Regions from separate parts of the Thalassolituus sp. genome, predicted to be linked through region 3. Evidence: predicted binding sites of a transcription regulator. Region 3 holds the regulator's gene; each other region holds the start of a gene.
The links. Region 3 encodes FliA, which starts transcription of late flagellar genes. Its sites were predicted from a motif close to CTAAAGTTNNNNNNNNNNCNGCCGATA; they were not measured.

Region 1: AC5E51_RS09925 (DUF5610 domain-containing protein) is a predicted target of FliA. The motif match lies at 3,049-3,075, and genes of this name have one in related genera.
Region 2: fliK (flagellar hook-length control protein FliK) is a predicted target of FliA. The motif match lies at 1,884-1,910, and genes of this name have one in related genera.

What each region holds. Positions count from the first base shown of each region.
Region 1 covers NZ_CFHJLR010000012.1:18,987-25,784, reverse strand. The annotation lists gene AC5E51_RS09945 (hypothetical protein) at 1-181, opposite strand, end outside; gene AC5E51_RS09940 (SpoIIAA family protein) at 435-854, shown strand; gene AC5E51_RS09935 (MaoC family dehydratase) at 908-1,783, opposite strand; gene AC5E51_RS09930 (AraC family transcriptional regulator) at 1,962-2,981, shown strand; gene AC5E51_RS09925 (DUF5610 domain-containing protein) at 3,112-4,212, shown strand; gene AC5E51_RS09920 (glutaredoxin family protein) at 4,316-4,570, shown strand; gene AC5E51_RS09915 (hypothetical protein) at 4,567-5,280, shown strand; gene AC5E51_RS09910 (ComEA family DNA-binding protein) at 5,364-5,633, opposite strand; gene topA (type I DNA topoisomerase) at 5,831-6,798, opposite strand, start outside.
Region 2 covers NZ_CFHJLR010000012.1:75,580-82,377, reverse strand. The annotation lists gene fliK (flagellar hook-length control protein FliK) at 1-1,874, opposite strand, end outside; gene ccmA (cytochrome c biogenesis heme-transporting ATPase CcmA) at 2,028-2,672, shown strand; gene ccmB (heme exporter protein CcmB) at 2,669-3,337, shown strand; gene AC5E51_RS10140 (heme ABC transporter permease) at 3,344-4,090, shown strand; gene ccmD (heme exporter protein CcmD) at 4,090-4,278, shown strand; gene ccmE (cytochrome c maturation protein CcmE) at 4,262-4,735, shown strand; gene AC5E51_RS10125 (heme lyase CcmF/NrfE family subunit) at 4,735-6,699, shown strand; gene AC5E51_RS10120 (DsbE family thiol:disulfide interchange protein) at 6,696-6,798, shown strand, end outside.
Region 3 covers NZ_CFHJLR010000017.1:34,277-41,074, reverse strand. The annotation lists gene AC5E51_RS12380 (protein-glutamate methylesterase/protein-glutamine glutaminase) at 1-306, opposite strand, end outside; gene AC5E51_RS12375 (chemotaxis protein CheA) at 320-2,647, opposite strand; gene AC5E51_RS12370 (protein phosphatase CheZ) at 2,660-3,436, opposite strand; gene cheY (chemotaxis response regulator CheY) at 3,451-3,825, opposite strand; gene AC5E51_RS12360 (RNA polymerase sigma factor FliA) at 3,995-4,702, opposite strand; gene AC5E51_RS12355 (MinD/ParA family protein) at 4,724-5,542, opposite strand; gene flhF (flagellar biosynthesis GTPase FlhF) at 5,549-6,798, opposite strand, start outside.

The DNA.
Region 1 (6,798 bases), on a different contig from region 3:
TTTCAGTAATGTTGGGGCCGAAAACGATTTTGGCTGCGAAATCTGTTTCGTCGATGTCACTGGTCTGGATGTAAGACCCTGTCATCCCCAGAAATCCCCCATAGCTTTCTGATTCAGCAGCACTGGCTGTAACACCAGATATTGCCAGAGTGAGCGCTGTCAGTGTGGCAGAGATACGCATGATGTATATCCATTCTTGTTATTGTTGGGCCATCTTTCCACGGAAACTGATTCAGGTTTCAGTAGTCGGCAGTACACCGCATAATAACAATGATGTGATTAACTTACAGTCCCCAGAGCGCATTATTTAACCTGTTTTGAAGATTGCCTTCCGAAGTTGATATTTAATAATGAGAAAGTGCATCTGGATGGTTTTCATTCTCGTTTTTTTGCGATAGGTTGTTATCAATTGTTTTTTTATAACTGATTGAAATATGACAGTTCGAGACACTGGCGCAGGGGCAGCGCCGGAAATAAGAGTTGAAAATGATATTGTGGTGCACGATCTGACGGGCATCAGTCACTTGAGTCTCGAATTAATGCGCACTCTCTACAAGCAGCGCGTGCACAGGGCCGGCATGTCACCCAAGCTGGTCGCTATCATTGCTCCAGATGTTCTTACTGTTGATTTCGAAGTTCAGATATACGCATCAAACCCCTTAGTACAAGCCTCTACCAGGGCCGTTGCTGTGATCGGTGATTCGTTTATGCTGCAACACCTTACCTCGATGTTTCTGTCGTACCATGCGCCAGCTTATCCCGTCAGGCTTTTCAGTCATTACGACGATGCGATGCAGTGGTTGTCTGGTGGAAACCCTGTGAGTTCTGATGATGAGATTGTAGGGGATAAGTAAGTGCCCGGTTGAGCCCGGGCACTGATCAGTACGTGGCTGTACTGTCGTTCGGTTTATAGGGCTTTAATGTAGCCTGCAAGGTGGACATCGTCGTTGCGGGTTGCCGCTACTTCGAAGTCAATTTCCTGATCTTTTTTGCCTGAGTGCAGCTCCACTTTGGCTGGCAGGAAAATCGGACGTTTAAATTCAACGTAGATTTCTGCGGCATCTGAGCCCAGCATCTTGTGAACGCTCGCTGCAGCGCGACCTTTAGTCCACATACCGTGAGCAAGGTGACGTTTGAAGCCGAACGCTTTGGCAGCGATAACGCCCCAGTGAATAGGGTTCGGGTCACCGGCAATAGGACCATACTTCAGGCCGAGGTTTGACGGCAGGGTCCAGGTTTCGCTGTCAGTGTACTCAGGATTCTCCGGGAGAACCTGCTCGGCTTCTTTCTTCTCGACGCCTTTGCTTGGCAGTAACGCCAGGTACGTGCTGAGGCCTTCCCAGACAAGCTCCATACCCACACGGATTTCGGTGCGAAGGCTGACCTCCAGACCTTTGTGTGTGCGGTTTGAACCAGCAAAGAAAGCACGCACGTCAAGCGCTTCGCCCAGCTTGATGCCGCGGTGCTGGGTGATCTTATTGGTCACGTGAACCATTCCCATAATCCCTAGTGGGAAGGAACGATGCAGCATCAGCTCCATGTGCAACTTGAACGCAGCGACGTGCGGATAGGTAATCGGCAGCAGTTCGCTCTTGGTATCGAAGCCACAGATACTGGCGTAATCTTTGACGTTTTTTTTGCTTGGGACGTGGCCGTAAATGACCGCATCCATATTTGGCAACTCAGGGTTGCGGATGTTGGTGTTGCGTGAAAACGCAGAGCGCACAGTGTGATTTGCAACGCTCGGAAGCTTTTTTAACTCAATACGGGTAGCGTGATACATAAATAAAGTCCTGAAAAAACTCTTTTTTGACACATATCAAGCCAGATAGTAGGCCGGCCAGAGCGGATCACCATTGGCGCAATCACTCGGGTTCTGCGTCAGATCGGTCAATAAGGCTTGCAGACGGCCGAGTATCTGGCAAAATCGCACTCTCTTCTTTTTGGAATATCAAACACTTATGTCTGGTGGAATGGCTGAATTGCGTGACTCCGGCATTATGATCCAGCTGGCGCATCATGCGATGTTAAAGATGGGGATCAATGCTGATGAAGTCTGGCAGCGCCTGGGCGTTACGCCTGAGGTTCTGCAGGACCGCAATCTGCGTACTCCGCATGACGCTCAGATTATTTTCTGGAGTGTGATGGAGGACGTCTCCGGGGACCCGGATATTGGTATTCACCTCGGCGAAAACATGCCTGTCTACAAAGGACAGGTGTTGCAGTACCTCTTTTTGTCGAGTCCAACTTTCGGAGAAGGGCTGAAACGGGCGTTGAGTTACCAGCGTCTGTTGAGCGATGCCTCTCAGGCGAGTATTGAGATCGATAGCCATCAGGCATCTGTAAAAGTTGAATCAGCCAGTGACAAAGTGACCGGCCTTCGTCACCTTAATGAATGCATGGTTCTTGGGCTGGTGCGCTTCTTTGAGTATGTGACCGACGAGCAATTCCGCCCGGCAGCAATTGAATTTACGCATCCAGCACCAGAGAATTGCGCAGAACACCACCGTATTTTTGATTGCGATGTGCGTTTCGGGTGCAGTGAAAACCGTATCCGGTTTGATGACAGTCTTCTGGATCTGCCGTCACTGCATGCCGAACCTGAGTTACTGCAACTGCATGAAAAACTAGCCAGTGAGCACGTTGCCAAGCTGGAGCGTCAGGACGTCGTCTCGCGTGTGTACAAGGTTTTTGGTGAAGTACTCGAGACAGGTCGGGTCAATCTTGATGATGTGGCGGGGCGTCTGGACATGAAGCCCCGCACACTAAGAACGCGTCTGACTGAGGCAGGGACCAACTTTAATCAATTGCTCGCGGACTACCGCTGCAACCTGGCCAAGCGCCTGTTGTCAGGTACCGATGAAAGCATTGATGAGATCGTCTACCTCACCGGCTTTTCTGAACCCAGTACCTTCTATCGGGCCTTCAAGCGCTGGACAAATCAGACGCCGGTTGAGTATCGCAACATCCGCCGTAGCTGATTGATCTGCGTCATCCGGACAGCACACGCCAACTTAATGTAAATATTCGCTGAACAGGCGATTTCTACTCAAGAAAACAGCTCCGTGACCGATACAGAAGTCACATTCATCGGTTACTGCGGAGCTTGCTATGAACATTCCGTCCTTTTCATCATTCTCCAGTGCGGGTTTTCAGAACTACGGCAAGAGCCTGGGCAATCTTCAGCGGTCTCCGCAGGATTCGTCCCAGTCGCAAGGCGCAGTAAATCGTTTGGCACAGGCCGATAAGTCTGCTGAGGTAGCGAATACTAAGTCTGCCCAGCCTGTTTCTACCCAAAGCCCGGAAGTCACAGCGACCAATATACTTCGCCATGTCTATCAGAGTGTGGAAGGCCTTCGCGCAGAGGGAGCCTCCGAGGAGCGCATTGCTGAACGTCTGGAGGCGGCCCGCGAGGGGATCGCTAAAGGCTACGGTGAAGCGCGTGCAATTCTTGAAGACTTAGGTCGCCTTGATGAGTCTCTGGCAGCCGATATCGATAAGGGCGAAGCGCTCATTGCCGAAGGGCTGAAGCAGATTGAGGCCGGAGAGAAACCAGATTTACTGGCACCCAAAGTCCCTGAGCGTGATGACGCTCCGCAAAGCGCAGCCCCCACAGGTTTTACTCTTGCTGGCACCAGATCATCACAGAGCCTGTCGCTTGAGGTCGTGACCCGCGACGGTGACAAAGTGACGGTGAATTTTCGTCAGAAAGAGGGCGGCATCAGCCTGACTACGCCGGGTATGAGCCTCACTGCGAGTGCATTTTCCAGCCGGTTTGATATGCAGATTGATGGCAACCTTGATGAAGGTGAGCTTAACGCCCTGCAAACACTGTTCGAAGACGTGGGCAAACTGAGTGAGACTTTTTACGGTGGCGACCTGGGTGCGGCACTCGAGGAGGCCATGCAGCTAGGCTTTGATGGTAACGAACTGGCGTCTATGAGCCTGGAGCTGCGCCAGCGAAGCTTCTCGAGCGTTTCTCGTGCCTACGGGGAATCTGGCCCGTCGTTACCAACGCAGCGCCTTGAGTCGCAGCAGAACATGATTACCGACTACGTTAAGAGTTATACCGAAGCCCTGGATCGCGCGAGACCGCTTGCTGAGCCAAAAGATACCTTGCAGAAAATGCTCGAGGCGCTGGCTCCGGACGAATCTCGGCTGGACGCATTGCGCCAATTTAACGATGGTCTGAGTAAGCTGCTTAATCGTTGATTCTCTTCTGGCCGGATAGAAACCGGCCAACATGTCGCCAGATAGGATTACACGTCTGGCGGCGGTATACTTTCCTACCTGTTTTTATTTCGGTAAACCATCCTTGAGCTACGTTCTTCTTGGTACTTCCGAGTGCCACCTGTGTGATCAGGCTGCTGCAATTGTGACTGAGGGCGCAGAGGGCCTTGCGGTGACCGTATACATTGAAGATATTACCGATATTGAAGGTGGCGTAGATCTTTACGGTCTGCGGATACCTGTCCTTCGTAACGAAATAACGGGCGAAGAACTTAACTGGCCGTTTACGGCACTTGAGGTCCGCGCTTTGTTCAGCGCTTCAGATAAGGAATCAAAATGACCAGAGCATTGTTTTCTGTTTTTGCGGCAGCGGCCTTTTTGACGGGTTGCGCAAGTAACCAACTCTCTCCCAAAGGGGACGCTATTTTTTACGCGCTTCAGGCCGATACCATGATGAATACCTGGCGTTATGAATGCGCTGCGGTTAGTGGTCGCGCTAATTACGCCGCGGAAACTGCACGAGCAGACTGGTGGCAACGCAACGGTGATGCTGTCGAGGCTGCGGACTTCGGTCTCGCTTACAACCTGATTACCGTGACTGATACCCGTCTGGATACGGGAGCCCGGGTCGCCATGGGGCTCACCTGGGAAGTACAGGAACGCGCCGTGCAGACGGTGCGTAACAAGCTCGACGGCGCTTCCGATAAAGAAGCTCTGTGTGTGAAGATCCTTGGAGAATATCAGGCAGGCAAGTGGGATATTAAAGGCTCAGAGGATATTCAGCAGGCTCTGGCCAGTCTGGAGGCTACCGCTGCGAGTGAGCAGGGTACTTACCGTGAGCGCAAAGGCATGGTTGAAACAGCAACTGGTAAGCGTTACGGACGTTCGCTCTACGTTGTTGAAAAGCTGTCTGACCAGCAAAGCTGCGACCGCTCAGGTGTAAGCCTGATTAAAGGTGAGTGGCCTTACGAAATCTACAACGTTGAGTGTGATGATCAGCCTCTGAGTATTGTGCGTTGCGAGTGGGGTCGTTGCACTTTCGTTGAATAAGCTCCAGAGAGCTTGGGTTAAAAATATAAATAAAAGTAAAAAGGAGGCCGTAGCCTCCTTTTTATTGCCTGATTTTTCAGGTTTTACTCGAGGCTCAGCAATGGGCGGTTAGACTTCAGAATCGATTCGCCAATCCCTTTGACTTGAGTAAGGTCTTCGACCTTGCTGAACTCACCATGCTCGTTGCGGTGAGCAACGATGGCTTCTGCTTTCGTTTTACCAACGCCTTTTAATTCGCTGAGCTCTTCAGCAGAGGCTGTGTTGATATTGACCGGGCCGTTTGGCTCTTCGGCATGAACTGAAGAGAAGGCCAGGGAGATGGCAAGAGCGAAGAGAGCAATAAATCCTTTCATTTTTTATGTTTCCTTTTGTGATATCCGAAACCTGCGAACAGGTAAGTAGTTCTCTGAACTCAGAGACTTTCAGACTACCAGTGAGAAAACGATGAAAGATATAAGAAGAAATTATTAAAAAAAGGCCGCATTTAAGGCCTTTTTATGGGGCTTAAGGCGCCTTGATAGCACCTTTGGCCGTTCTTGTTGCAAGTGGCTTATTCAGCAGACTTTTTATCCGCCGCTTTTTTAGCCGCTGCCTTCTTAGCGGTAGTTTTCTTCGCAGCGGTTTTTTTCGTTGCAGCTTTTTTCGGGGCCGCTTTTTTCTTTTCAGTGATGTTCCACTGTTTGCCGTCCCAGGTTGCGCTCCAGCCGGTCGCTTTCCCTTCGCTTTCCGTCATCACGTATTGTTCTTTGGACTTACGGCTGTAGCGAATAATGGTCGGATTGCCATCGCTGTCTTTTTCCGGCGCACTCATCAGGAAGTGGTACTTAGGATCGATCTCATCTTTGTGAGGAATGATCTCTGATACCAGTGGTGCACGGGTTTCACGTTTGCGTGGGAACTGGCTGGCTGCGAGGAAAAGACCGCTGGCACCGTCACGTAGTACGTAGGTATCTTCCACTTTTTCGCATTGCAGCTCCGGCATCGGGACCGGGTCCATCTTAGGCGGCGCAGCTTCACCGTTTTTCAGCAGTTTACGCGTGTTCTTACACTCGTCATTAGTGCAGCCAAAGTACTTACCAAAGCGGCCAGACTTGAGCTGCATTTCAGAACCGCACTTGTCGCACTCGAGCGTTGGACCGTCGTAACCTTTGATGCGGAATTGACCTTCCTCAACTTCGAAGCCTTCGCAGTCCGGGTTATTGCCGCAGATGTGTACTTTGCGTTTTTCATCCAGCAGGTAACTTTCCATGGCGGCATCACAGATCTTACAACGACGCTTATCCATCAGGCGGCGGCTTTCTGCCTCGTCATCTTCGTCAGCGCTGATGACTTCATCACCGGGAATCAGGTTCAGTGTCTGGGTGCAGCGTTCCTTCGGTGGCAGGCTGTAACCTGAGCAGCCGAGGAATACACCGGTAGAACCATTACGAATCTGCATATGGCGACTACAGGTAGGACACTCAATGTCCGTGTCGACAGGATCGTTCGGACGCATGCCATTTTCACTGCCAGCTTCTT
Region 2 (6,798 bases), on a different contig from region 3:
AATGCCTGTTGAATTTCCGACAAGGTATCTGAGGTTTCTGACCAGAAGGTCGCAGATACCGCCGGGGGACATAAGTCCAGTTCGATATCCAGCGGGCCGAGCGTTTCCAGATCAAAGTGCAGGGTGAGTTGCCAGCGCGACTGTTTCTTCTGGCCATCCTCAGGTGCGCCTTGATCGTCATCTCGTTTAAGGCACAGCAGGTCCTGCTTGATCGTGTCGTTGTCCCGCCACATCAGGGGGACCTGATACTGAGTTGTATCCTGTGTCTGCACCAGGCGAACCTGCTCGGATTCGGTCTGGGACAGGGCGGTCTGCAGTAAACGGAAGGTTTCGGGGCGCAGCCCCTCGTTGAGCGCACCTGCCAATGGATTGGTCTGGGCGCCTGATCGTGCCGCTGCCATCGTAGCGCTTCCTGCAGCGCCTTCTGACGTGGAGGCTGGGTGGTTCTGACTCCGTCCCAATATAAACAGGAGTAATCCTTTGAGGTTATCGCCGGGAATGATCGGCGAGCTTTGCAGTATTGAACTGGCGGTTGAACTGGCCGGTGAGCTACTTAGCAGAGCGGCCAGCTGGGCGGCACTTGTCTCAGAATTAGCCGGGCTGTCAGAAGACAGTTGCTTCTGCAGTGTTTCAATCGCAGAGAGCAGCGATGGCCTGGTGATCGCAGAGTTGTCGGTGCTGACGGACTGACGTAAAGACTCTGATGCGCCGCTCGCCGCGGAGCTGGCCGTTGAACTTGCCGGAGCACCAGCGTGTGCCGCGGCCTTGTTCCAGAGCGTCTTAAAAACAGAAGCGACGGTTGTCGGGGAGGATGCAGACTCACCGGACGCAGAAGCACTGCCATGCGGTGTCGCAGCAAGACGAAATAACTGGCTCTCGTAATTCAGTGGGCTATTGGATATGGCTTTGTGAAGGCCTGATGGTGAACTGAGTTGCGCCGCATCGGGCAGGTTTCTGACTAACGCCTCGGTCGGTTGCAACAGGCTGGACTGGCTATTTCTGTTAGCTCCGGCAGATGTCAGGTCATTTAACACAGCACGCAGAACGGCACTGTAGTCGGGGGTAGAGGTTGTTGCGACAGAGGGGCCTCGCAGTCCAGCACTGCCACCGACTGAATACCCGTTAGATACTGAGGCAGCCTGGGCTGGAGGCTGTCCTGATGATGTTGCTACGGATCCTGTCGGTAGTGAACTCCCTTGCGACCAGCCAGCACGCGCCATCAGTAAGGCTTTTATCGTATCCGGTAACGCTGCTGTGGAAGACGTTGCAGCGCCAGAGACGGAGGTTGGGTTCTGCTGGAGGATGGCAGAGGACGTGGTTATGCCATTGCTGGCTCTGGCGAGCTGGAGCGCGGCGGTTAATTGCAGCTGTTGCGCCATCGACTGTAACTGTGAGGCCAGTGAAGTATTCCCGGAGGCCTGAGCGGTAGGGTTAGCCGATGTCTGTGACACCTGACTCTGTGGAAGTTTAATGTCTGTAATTACGACACTGGGCGGTGTTTGTTCGGTCACTCGCAATGATACTTCGGCGCCTACCGGTAAGGGATGCGAGCTCTGAAGGTTCAGCGACTTCCCTTGAGAGGTGACTGTGATCTGCCAGTTATTTGGGCTTGAGGCGTTTCTGTCGCGTGGGCCGTTTTCTCTGACGTTATTCTTCGCGCTATCAGTGACGTCAGCGCTCGTCTGGCGACCGGATGTTGGGGGCTCAGGAGTACGCCGACTCGCTGTCACTGTGGCTGAAAACTCGACGTCTGATTTCGCGGAAGGGCCCGACGAAGCAGCTGACGATGAGCGCGCAGAAGAAGCCCCTGACGTTTCGCTGCGTACAGCCTTTGTCAGCGCGCTCTGTATCAGGGGCATATCAGGTGTTTTCATAGTTCACCTTATCGGCGCAGATTGACAAATCTTTATTGCGCTGGCTCAGCGTTGTCGTTGGCTTTTTCGGTATAATGCGTGCGCCAGATTTATTGATGACTCGCTGGCGCTTCACTTATTTGGCCATAGTATGGCCCGGAAATCGAGGTTCTGATGACGCCACAGCAGGGCGCCCAGCAAACATTACTCAGCGCGAGCGAACTCTATTGCGAGCGTGATGACCGTGTCCTTTTCGAAGGGCTGTCGCTGAGTATCTCAGATGGTGAGCTGATCCAGCTGGCAGGTCCTAATGGTGCCGGTAAAACGACGTTACTGAGGTTGCTGGCCGGGCTGAACCGCGATTTCAATGGGCAACTGCTCTGGCACAATGCGCCTATGACGACGGTGTACTCTGAGTATGCCCATCACCGCTTGTATATGGGACATCTGTCCGCGGTAAAAAAATCCCTGACCGCACTCGAGAATCTACGTTGGTTGACCGCGCAGGATAAAGCATCGGAAGAGGAACTCTGGGACGCTCTCGAACAGGTCGCGTTGGCGGGTTACGAGCATACTCCCTGCCTGCAACTCTCGGCCGGTCAGCAACGCCGTGTTGCGCTCGCACGTTTAAAAGTCAGCAAGGCCCCACTCTGGATATTGGACGAACCTTTTACCGCTCTGGATAAGGACGGTGTTTCATGGCTTGAGCGCGAACTGCAGTCTCACGTATCGAACGGTGGTGCTGTGATCATCACCAGCCATCACGCGCTGGAGGGTATTCCGGGATTACGCCGGATAGAGCTCGGAGGTGTCGCATGAGCCTGGTTCGGGCTACGGTTCGTCGAGACCTCTTGCTGGCTGCCAGAAACCCTGGTGAGTGGGCAAACCCGCTGATGTTTTTCCTGATGGTCGCGGCTTTGTTTCCGATGGCGGTCGACCCGAATCCTGAGTTTCTCTCAAAAATCGCGGGCGGCGTGATCTGGGTAGCCGCCTTGTTGGCGACGCTGTTGTCGTTAGACTCCCTGTATCGTGCGGACGTTGAAGACGGTTCACTGGAGCAATGGCTGGCATCGGGTGAATCTCTGTATGCGATGTCGCTTGGAAAAGCCTTGGTGCACTGGTGCATCAGCGGCCTGCCTCTGACTCTGATGTCGCCTTTATTAGGTGTGATGCTGCATCTGCCGGAGCACGCCTATTTCGCCTTGTTTATCAGTCTGGCAGTGGGTACTCCGGTTTTGAGTCTGCTGGGCGCCGTCGGGGCCGCGCTGACTGCCAGTCTGAGAAGCGGCGGCCTGTTACTGACGCTGTTGATTCTGCCTCTGTACGTCCCTGTGCTGATCTTTGCAGCCAGTGCGGTTTATCACGCCGGGATCGGAATGGCTTACAATGGCCAGGTTGCTATGTTGGGGGCCATGTTAGCGCTGGCTCTCGCATTAACCCCTTTTGCTGCTGGTGCAGCCTTAAAACTGAATTTATCGCGGTAACTGAATATGTGGCAGTGGCTTGTACGACTCTATCATCGACTCGGATCACCTAAGTGGTTCTATGAAATGACCGAGCGCTGGATCTTCTGGCTAGCGTTAGCGGCAGGTGGCTCGGCGATTGTCGGTCTGGTGCTTGGTTTGTTGTACGCGCCTGCAGATTATCAGCAAGGCGATAGCTTCAGAATTATCTACATCCATGTACCTGCGGCTCTGTTGGCTCAGAGTGCCTATATGATGATGGCGGTTGCCGGTGCGGTGTATCTGATCTGGCGCATGAAAATGGCGGCATGGGTGGCGAAGGTGATTGCGCCTGTCGGTGCGGCATTCTGCCTGATCGCGCTGTTGACGGGGGCTATCTGGGGTAAACCGACCTGGGGCACCTGGTGGGTCTGGGATGCGCGCCTGACGTCTATGTTGATGCTGCTGTTTCTTTACTTCGGCGTGATGGCGCTGCAGCAGGCGATGGATTCAGAGGAAGCGTCATACAAGGCGGGCGCTATTCTCGCGCTGGTCGGTCTGGTGAATATTCCGATAATTAAGTATTCGGTGGAGTGGTGGAACACGCTGCATCAGCCAGCCACCCTCAAGTTGACCGAGAAACCGTCCATGCACCCGGATATGCTCTGGCCATTGCTGATCATGATTGTCAGTACTTATCTGTTTTTCGCACTGGTTGTCATTTTGCGTACACGTAACGAAATCCTCTGGCATGAGCGTAAACGCCAGTGGGTTCGAAAGATTCTGGAGTCCTGATGGAATTTTCTTCGTTAGCTGAATTTATCGCGATGGGAAAGCACGGCTTTTATGTCTGGCTTTCGTACGGACTGACCGCCGTGATCATCGCCTTTGTTGTGATGCAGCCGATTCTGCATCGCCGTCGTTTACTGAAAGAGCAGGCCCAGCGTCTGCGTCGGGAGAAGCGTAATGCACCCTCAGCGTAAAAAACGTCTGCATCTGATTCTGTTTCTGGTTCTGGCTGTAGCATCTGCGGTCGGGCTGGCCATGTATTCACTGTCACAGAACATCAATCTGTTTCAGACGCCGACTCAGATTGCTAACGGTGAAGTGCCTCCGGGTCGCACGATTCGTGCGGGTGGTCTGGTCGTTGAAGGAAGCGTTGAACGTGATCAGCAGGGGCTTGGGGTTACCTTCCGTGTGACCGATGGTCAGTCTGAAGTGCCTGTTTTCTATGACGGTATCCTGCCGGACCTGTTCCGTGAAGGTCAGGGGATTGTGGCCTTGGGCGAGGTGAACACAGAAGGATTGTTTGTCGCTTCAGAAGTCCTGGCGAAACACGATGAAAATTACATGCCGCCTGAAGTTCAGGCAGCGCTGGAGCAAGCCCATCAGGACGGTAAAGCTCAGATGGAAGCGGCGGCCAAGGAGGCAAGCTACTGATGCTGAATACCGCAATGCTTCATCTGCCGGAGATCGGGCAGTTTGCACTGATACTGGCCTTCATTATGGCCGTCCTGCAGGTCATCGTTCCACTGTTCGGTGTGAACCGTGGACAGCTCTGGTTGATGGGCTATGCGCGCCCACTGGCCGTCGGTCAGGCGCTGTTTCTGGTGATCAGTCTGGTATTACTGGCGACCAGTTTCGTGATGGATGATTTTTCGGTTGCTTACGTGGCCGCTAACAGCAATAGCCTGCTGCCTACGCCTTATAAAATCAGTGCCGTCTGGGGGGCTCACGAGGGCTCGCTGCTGCTGTGGGTCACTATGCTGGGCCTGTGGGGCGTGGCCGTTGCTTTACTCAGTCGCTCACTGCCATTGGATATGGTTGCGCGTGTGCTGTCGATCATGGGGATGGTATCGGTTGGCTTTATCCTGTTTACCCTGGAAACCTCCAACCCCTTTGCGCGTATTCTGCCAAGCCCGCCGCAGGACGGTGCTGACCTGAATCCGCTGCTGCAGGATTTTGGTCTGATCGTACACCCACCGACACTGTATATGGGCTATGTGGGTCTGTCGGTTGCGTTCGCTTTCGCACTCGCAGCACTTATGAGCGGCCGCCTTGATGCTGCCTGGGCACGCTGGTCACGCCCATGGACCACGGCTGCCTGGATCTTTCTGACCGTCGGTATTGCTCTGGGAAGCTGGTGGGCGTACTACGAACTCGGCTGGGGCGGCTGGTGGTTCTGGGACCCGGTAGAGAATGCATCGCTTATGCCCTGGCTGGTAGCAACGGCGTTACTGCACTCTCTTGCTGTGACAGAAAAGCGTGGTCTGTTTAAAAGCTGGACGGTGCTGCTTGCGATTTTTGCCTTCTCTCTGAGTCTGTTGGGGACTTTTCTGGTGCGTTCTGGCGTTCTTACGTCGGTGCATGCATTCGCATCCGACCCGGAGCGGGGCGTATTCATTCTTGCCTTGTTAGGGATATGTGTTGGCGGCTCCTTGCTGCTTTACGCGCTCAAGGCGCCGACCGTCGCCTCGGTGGGGCGGTATGACGTTGTCTCGCGGGAGACCGCACTGCTGGTCAACAACCTGTTGCTGGTGGTGATGGCTCTGGCGGTACTGACCGGCACACTGTACCCGCTGGTGTACGATTTTATGGGGCTGGGTAAGCTGTCGGTAGGCGCGGCCTGGTTCAATACCATGTTTGTTCCTTTGACCGTGGCGCTGGCGCTATTGATGGGCGTGGGTGCTATGACCCGCTGGAAGTCCGATCGTGTCAGTCGACTCGGCGGCCAGCTTTGGATCGCAGGCGTTCTGGCCATCGTGTTCGCGATTGTTGTGGCGCTGCTGCTGTCTGAGGCTGTGAACGGCAGTGTGGTTCTTGGGCTGGGTATCTCTTTCTGGCTGATCTTTGCAACCTGTGCCGATGTGTGGAAAAAATCGAGAGGCCGTTTAGGCAAAATACCTTCACTCGGTGTGAGTTATCTGGGCATGGTGATCGCTCACGTGGGTGTTGCTGTGACGATTATCGGCGTCACTATGGTGTCCAATTACAGCATCGATAAATCGGTGCGCATGGTACCGGGGCAGGTAGAAACTCTGGGTGATTATCAGTTCGAATTTACTGAAGCCGGAACGATAGATGGGCCTAACTACACATCGCAAGCGACGCGTTTCAACCTCTATAAAGAAGGTAAGAATATTGAAGTGCTGACTGCGGAAAAGCGCCGTTATCACGCCCGAGGCAGCGTTATGACCGAGGCTGCGATAGACGTCACTCTGTTCCGTGATGTTTACATCTCTATGGGTGAAGCCCTGGAAGGTGACGCCTGGGGGATGCGTCTACAGGTTAAACCTTACATGCGTTGGGTATGGCTGGGCGCTATCTTTATGTCGCTCGGTGGCTTTATGGCCGTGCTGGATAAGCGTTACCGCCGTCGTCAGAAAAAGGAGAAGCTGGCATGAACCGTCTGCTGCTATTTATCCCGCTGGTCATCTTCGCTCTGATGGGGTTGGTCTTCTGGGTTGGCCTGGGTATCGAAGATAAAACCAGTCTGCCGTCAC
Region 3 (6,798 bases):
ATCGACGGCCCCAGCGTCCAGGGCATCCAGCGTTACCCGGGCACCTTCAAAGGTCAATGATGAAAACATCAGAACTGGCACCGGGGTCGATGCCATTATTTTTCGTACTGCAGTGATGCCATCCATGACAGGCATCTCGTAATCCATGGTGATTACGTCAGGTTTCAGTTTGTCATTCAGCTCAATGGCCTGAAGCCCGTTTTCAGCTACGCCAATCACCTCAAGACGAGGATCGGCATTGATAATATCTGTCACCCGGCGGCGGAAAAAACCTGAATCATCCACCACCAGAACTTTTAAAGCCATAATACTTCCTGTGTCAGGCCGCGCTCGATTGTCGCGTTGCATAACGCGTCAGCATGCTTGGAATATCAAGGATCAAAGCAATGCGGCCATCACCCGTAATGGTTGCTCCAGCCATCCCAGCGGTACCGTGGAGCATTTTTCCGAGTGGCTTAATAACCACTTCTTCCTGACCAATTAACTGATCTACGACAAAACCAACTTTGTTTGTACCTACCGAGACCACTACCACATGAGCGGACTCGTCTGCTTTCGCAAACTGCTCGCCTTTCACTAACCAACGCTTGAGATGAAACAGTGGAATTGCACGCTCACGCACAACCACAACTTCCTGCCCATCGACGACATTGGTTTGAGTAAGATCCAGGTGGAAAATCTCATTTACGTTCACAAGCGGAAAGGCAAAGGCCTGATCTTTCAGCATCACCATCAGCGTCGGCATAATCGCGAGCGTTAAAGGCACTTTAATACTGATCGTTGTACCTTCACCTTTGAACGAATCAATCGATATCGTACCGTTAAGCTGTGTGATTTTTGTCTTAACAACATCCATTCCCACGCCACGGCCAGAAACATCGGATATCTGTTCTTTAGTGGAAAAGCCCGGCGCGAAAATAAGATTAAAACATTCATTGTCTGTCAGGCGGTCTGCGGCATCCTGATCCATAACACCTTTTTCTACCGCCTTGCGTCTCAGGACATCAGCGTCCATACCGGCACCGTCATCCTGAATCCGTAGCAGAATATGATCGCCTTCCTGCTCTGCTGAGAGAATGACCGTACCCACGCGACTTTTGCCACTGGCTTCGCGCACATCTGGTTGCTCAACGCCGTGGTCTACCGAGTTACGTACAAGGTGAACCAGTGGATCTGCGAGTGCTTCCACCAGGTTTTTATCCAGATCCGTTTCTTCACCACGCAATTCGAGGTTAATTTCTTTCTTAAGCTGTCGCGCAAGATCCCGAACAACACGGGGAAAACGCCCAAAGACTTTCTTGATCGGTTGCATCCGCGTCTTCATCACGGACGACTGAAGATCACCTGTGACCACATCCAGATTGGCGACCGCTTTCGCCATCGACTCATCGCTGCTCTTGAGTCCCAGACGAACCAGGCGGTTACGCACCAGTACGAGCTCACCCACCATGTTCATAATGTCATCGAGACGCTTAGTATCAACACGGACAGTCGCCTCGGCCATGGCCTCTTTTTCGTTCTTGCGAGCGTCCGGCTTCGCTTTGGGTGCAGAGGACGCAGCAGGAGCGGCAGATTTAGCCGCAGGTTTTGCTGCCTCAGGCTTAGCGGCCGGTGTATCTGCTGGCTTCGGCGTTGCTGCTTCAGGCTTTTTAGCGCCGGTTTCTTCTGGCGCTTTCGCAGCAGGAGGGTTAGCTACTGCCGCAGATGAGCCCTGTGATGCCGTTATGTCTGTTGCACCGGGCTTACCTTTTCCGTGTAAGCGGTCAAGCAATTCTTCAAATTCAGAATCAGTAATCAGATCGCTGTCACCGCCCCCCGCCGATGGCACTGACGCAGCAGGCGACTCTGGAGTAGCTGTTTTTTCTGGTTCATCAGGTGCCGGAGCTTCTGGCTTATTCGATGCCGACGAATCGCCGGGCTTACCTTTTCCATGAATCTGATCCAGCAGAGCTTCAAATTCATCTTCTGTGATTTCATCGTCAGACGCTGATGCAACAGGTCCACTGTCGGTGTCGAACAGATCATCCCCACCAAAAAGGTTGTCATCATCACCAGTATTCTGTGCGGCAGCAGGGGCCTCCGTAGCAGCAGATGCAGCATCAGATTTTTCATCTAACGCATCAAGCAATTGCTCAAATTCATCATCGGTGATGTCGCCGTTGTCCGCATCCGCTGAAGTGCCTTCTGCAGAAGGCGCTTCAGCTTCTTCGACTACTGATTCTTCCACTGCAGCAGCTTCAACTGCTGGGGCTTCGTCCTCAGGCAATGCCAGATGATGCAAATTATCCAGCAAGCTCTGCTCTGCGGGCTCTGGCATTTCACCAGAACGCACACAGTCAAACATTTCATTAACGGTATCCAGAGCACTGAGAACCACATCCATCAGGTCTGCATTCACCGATCGTTTGCCATTACGAAGCGTATCGAACACGTTCTCGGCCGCATGGCAGCAATCCACCAGAGGGTTCAACTGCAAAAAGCCAGCACCGCCTTTTACCGTATGGAATCCACGGAAGATTGCGTTCAGGAGATCCTTATCGTCTGGACTGTTCTCCAGATCCACCAGCTGCTCTGACAGCAGTTCCAGGATTTCTCCCGCCTCTACGAGAAAGTCCTGGAGAATCTCTTCATCAGCATCGAAACTCATTCAACCGCTCCTCTAGAACCCTAAGCTCGACAACAGATCATCGACATCATCCTGGCTACTCACTACACCATCGGCTTTGCTATCGGTCTGTGGACCTTCAGGGTTAATATCCGGGCCTTTATCAGGCGCCGGCGTGCTTTGTTCAAACTCATGGTTGATGCCAGTGATCTGATCAACCTGCCCTGCCATCGAGACCAGTGTGACCAGGCGTCCTTCCACATCGCGAATCAGATTGATCACTTTATGAATGACCTGCCCGGTCAAATCCTGAAAGTCCTGAGCCAGGACAATTTCAGAAAACTGTTTCTTTATTTCCGACGAATCTTTAACGCTGCTGGAAAGATATTCATCAATATCACGACTGAGTTCGCGAAATTCGGAGGTATTCATTTCGCGTTTCATAAATCGTTTCCAGCGAGCAGAAAGTTCCGCTGCCCGATCGCCCATAGCGCCCGCCAAAGGGCCGCCGGCATCGGCGATATCCATCGTGCGATTGGCTGACTTATCCGTCATTTCAAGAACGTACGTCAGCTTATCGGTTGTCTCGGTAATATCAGAAGCGGCGCCAACCGTATCGACATTCAGATTCTTGATCGACTCATGCAAGGCACGGGTCAGTCGTCCGATCTCGTTATACAGTGTGCGATCACGCAACTGATTGAGGTCGTTTACCAGAGCAACTGCTTTACCGAGATCTCCCTGCTCGAGCTGTTCGAGCATATTCTCCGCAAGCGAGCGTATCTCCGAGCCGACCTGGTTGTCCTTATTGTCCAGGTTTACATCCACCATGGCGCTACCTTTAATCAGCCTTCGACGCGTTCAAAAATCTTATCGATTTTTTCTTTAAGTACTGCCGCGGTGAAGGGCTTAACGACGTATCCGTTCACGCCTGCCTGTGCCGCTGCAACGATCTGATCGCGCTTGGCTTCCGCAGTCACCATCAGAACTGGCAGAGTTTTAAGGCGCTCGTCTTCCCGCACATGCTTGAGAAGATCCAGGCCTGTCATCCCTGGCATGTTCCAGTCGGTGACCAGAAAATCGAAGTCGCCATTCTGCAGCATCGGCAACGCTGTTGTGCCATCGTCTGCCTCCTGAGTGTTGGTGAAACCAAGATCACGCAGCAGGTTTTTGACGATACGTCTCATTGTTGAAAAATCATCCACAATGAGAATTTTCATGTTCTTGTCCAAAACGACCTCCAATATACGACTTTTACAAACCAAGCCGGTCCTGAATTAAGTTTAGACCCAGTTAGCGGTTTATCCAGAAAGAGAGAGAAAGAATAGAAAAGAATAATGACGGCGTCTGATATGGTCTGAAAGCGCTGGATGCGCCGGTAGGGAAAAATCAGGCCCAATCACTCAGACGCGCGCGTAAACGGTGTGTGGCTTGAGAGTGCAGCTGACTCACGCGAGACTCGCTGACGCCTAATACAGCGCCAATTTCTTTGAGGTTCAGCTCTTCGTCATAGTAAAGAGCAAGAACGAGCTGCTCGCGCTCTGGCAGGCCTGAAATGGCTTCCCCCAACTGGCGACGAAATGCGTCCCTCTCCATGCCTTTTCCTGGCCCCGGAGTCGAGTCATCCATCAGATCGGGAGAACTGTCGTTTTCCAGTAACTCTTCATAACTGAACAGACGACAACCCGCACTATCCTTCAGTATCTGGTGGTACTCGTCCTGGCTTATACCAAGGACAGCCGCAACCTCACTGTCGTCGGCATCACGACCTTTGACTGCTTCAACCTGTTTAATCGCATCCTGGATACGGCGGGCATTGCGATGCACTGAACGGGGTGCCCAGTCACCTTTGCGTATTTCGTCGAGCATGGCCCCACGAATCCGGATACCGGCGTAGGTTTCGAAGCTCGCGCCTTTGCCGCCATCGTATTTACGCGCAGCTTCAAGCAAACCTATCATGCCCGACTGGATCAGGTCATCTACCTGCACACTGTCCGGTAAGCGTCCCATCAGATGATGAGCAATCCGCTTCACCAGACCCGCGTGTTCCCGGACCAGATCGTCGAAATTAGTATTCTGAACGTCGGAGTACACCAGACAACTTCCCGTCGACACCCGTCATGCTCCTACCTGATCAACCAGCCGGTCCACGAAGAACTCAAGATGCCCGCGTGGCGTTGATGGCAGCGGCCAGCTGTCTACCTTCTTAGCTAACGCCCTGAAAGACGTCGCTGCTTTTGACCGTGGATAGGCTTCAATTACCGCCTTCTGGCGCTGTACCGCACGCTTAACGGCATCGTCCGAAGGGACTGCGCCAACGTATTGCATAGCAACATCAAGAAAACGGTCAGTCACTTTGGTCAGCTTGGCAAACAAAGCCATACCGTCCTGTGGTGACTTCACCATGTTGGCAACAACACGGAAACGGAACAGACCGTAATCGCGATTCAGTAGTTTAATCTGCGCGTACGCATCCGTAATTGAAGTCGGCTCATCAGTCACAACCACAAGAACTTCCTGTGACGCGCGGACAAAACTCAGGACAGTATCTGAAATCCCCGCTGCCGTATCGATGATCAGTACATCAATATCGTCGCCGATATCACTGAACGCCTGAATCAGCCCGGCATGTTCCATTGGATTCAACTGCGACAGTTTCTGGGTCCCCGAAGAGGCAGGCACAATTCTGATACCACCGGGGCCTTTGACCAGAACTTCTCTCAGGTCACACTCGCCCTGCAGCACATTTTCAATTGTCTTGTTCGAGCTGATACCGAGAAGAATATCGATATTTGCCAGACCGAGGTCGGCGTCAAGAATAACGACACGCCGGCCCATTTCAGACAGGGCAATACCAAGATTTACGGAGACATTGCTTTTGCCAACACCGCCTTTACCGCCGGTGACTGCTATGACCTGTACAGGATGACTCGCCATCTTCAATTAAACTCCGTGTTGAAAGCTTTGCTGTTGTGTTGCCATATTCATTGCTTCTGCCGCCTGCCAGCGCGTACGCGCCATTCGAGCCATCTGCTCAGCCAGATTGACCAATCTCGATGCATCCGGGTAATGCAGATCATCCGGGATGTGAGGGCCGTCGGTAATCAGGGTCAGTGGCAAGCGGGTCAGAGCGGCAACACTGAGGCCAGCCCCCAGGCTGAAACACTCATCCAGTTTGGTGAAAATACAACCATCCAGCCCCGCTGGCTTGAAGTGCTCGTAGTTCTCCTGAAGGCAACGCGCCTGACTTGTCAGAGGCAGCACCAGAAACTTACGAACATCACGACCAGTCTGTTTAAGCATAGACAACTGTGACGAAAAATGTGGGTCCTGACTGGCAAGTCCGGCACTATCGATCAATACCAGTTTCTTCTTGCGCAGCGTGCTGAGCGTTTTCACCAGATCACCATTCTGCAACACCACTTTCATCTCGACACCCAGAATCCGGGCGAACGCCTGCAACTGGTCATGCGCTGCCATGCGATAATTATCAAGCGTCACGAAGGCGACCGAGTCTGGCCCATGGCGCTGAACAAATCGCGCAGCAATTTTGCCCAAAGTAGTTGTCTTGCCTGCACCGGTCGGACCGACAAGGGCGATGGTTCCGCCCTTTTCGAGTACGCCCTGAGGCAGTAACGGCAGATCGCTCTGGATAACGCCCAAGGCGGACTTCCAGGCCTGCTCAAGGTCTCCACTCTGATCGCTCATACTAACGACCCTGTCAGCCCACGCGGGCTCGAGACCAATGTCCTGGCAACGCTGCCACAGCTGAGACTGCTGCCAGGTTAATGGACGGCGGGTATCCCATGCGCTGCCCTGATGGCTGACCAGCCAGTCTTTCAGCTCACGCAATTCACCCTGCATTTCCTGCAGGCGGGTCTGGTAGGTTTCTTCTGATTTTTTACGCTCTTCAACAGCCTGCTCCGCCAGTCGGGTAGCGGCTGCCACATCCGCTTCGGTACGACTCACCTGAGCTGACGCTTGCTGAGAGTCTCTTTGCTGTGGTGCATAATGCGCTGCAGTGTCAGCTGCATATTCCTGACGCTGGGCGGCACTCGCGCGTGCTGCCTGCTTCGCCGCTTCCAGCTCACGCTGAAGGCGCAGCTGACGATCCAGTTCGCTCTGCTTTGCCGTATCGATCTCTCCCAGCATCTCGCTGCTGGCCACAACTTCCATGCCGTTATCCAGGCGTC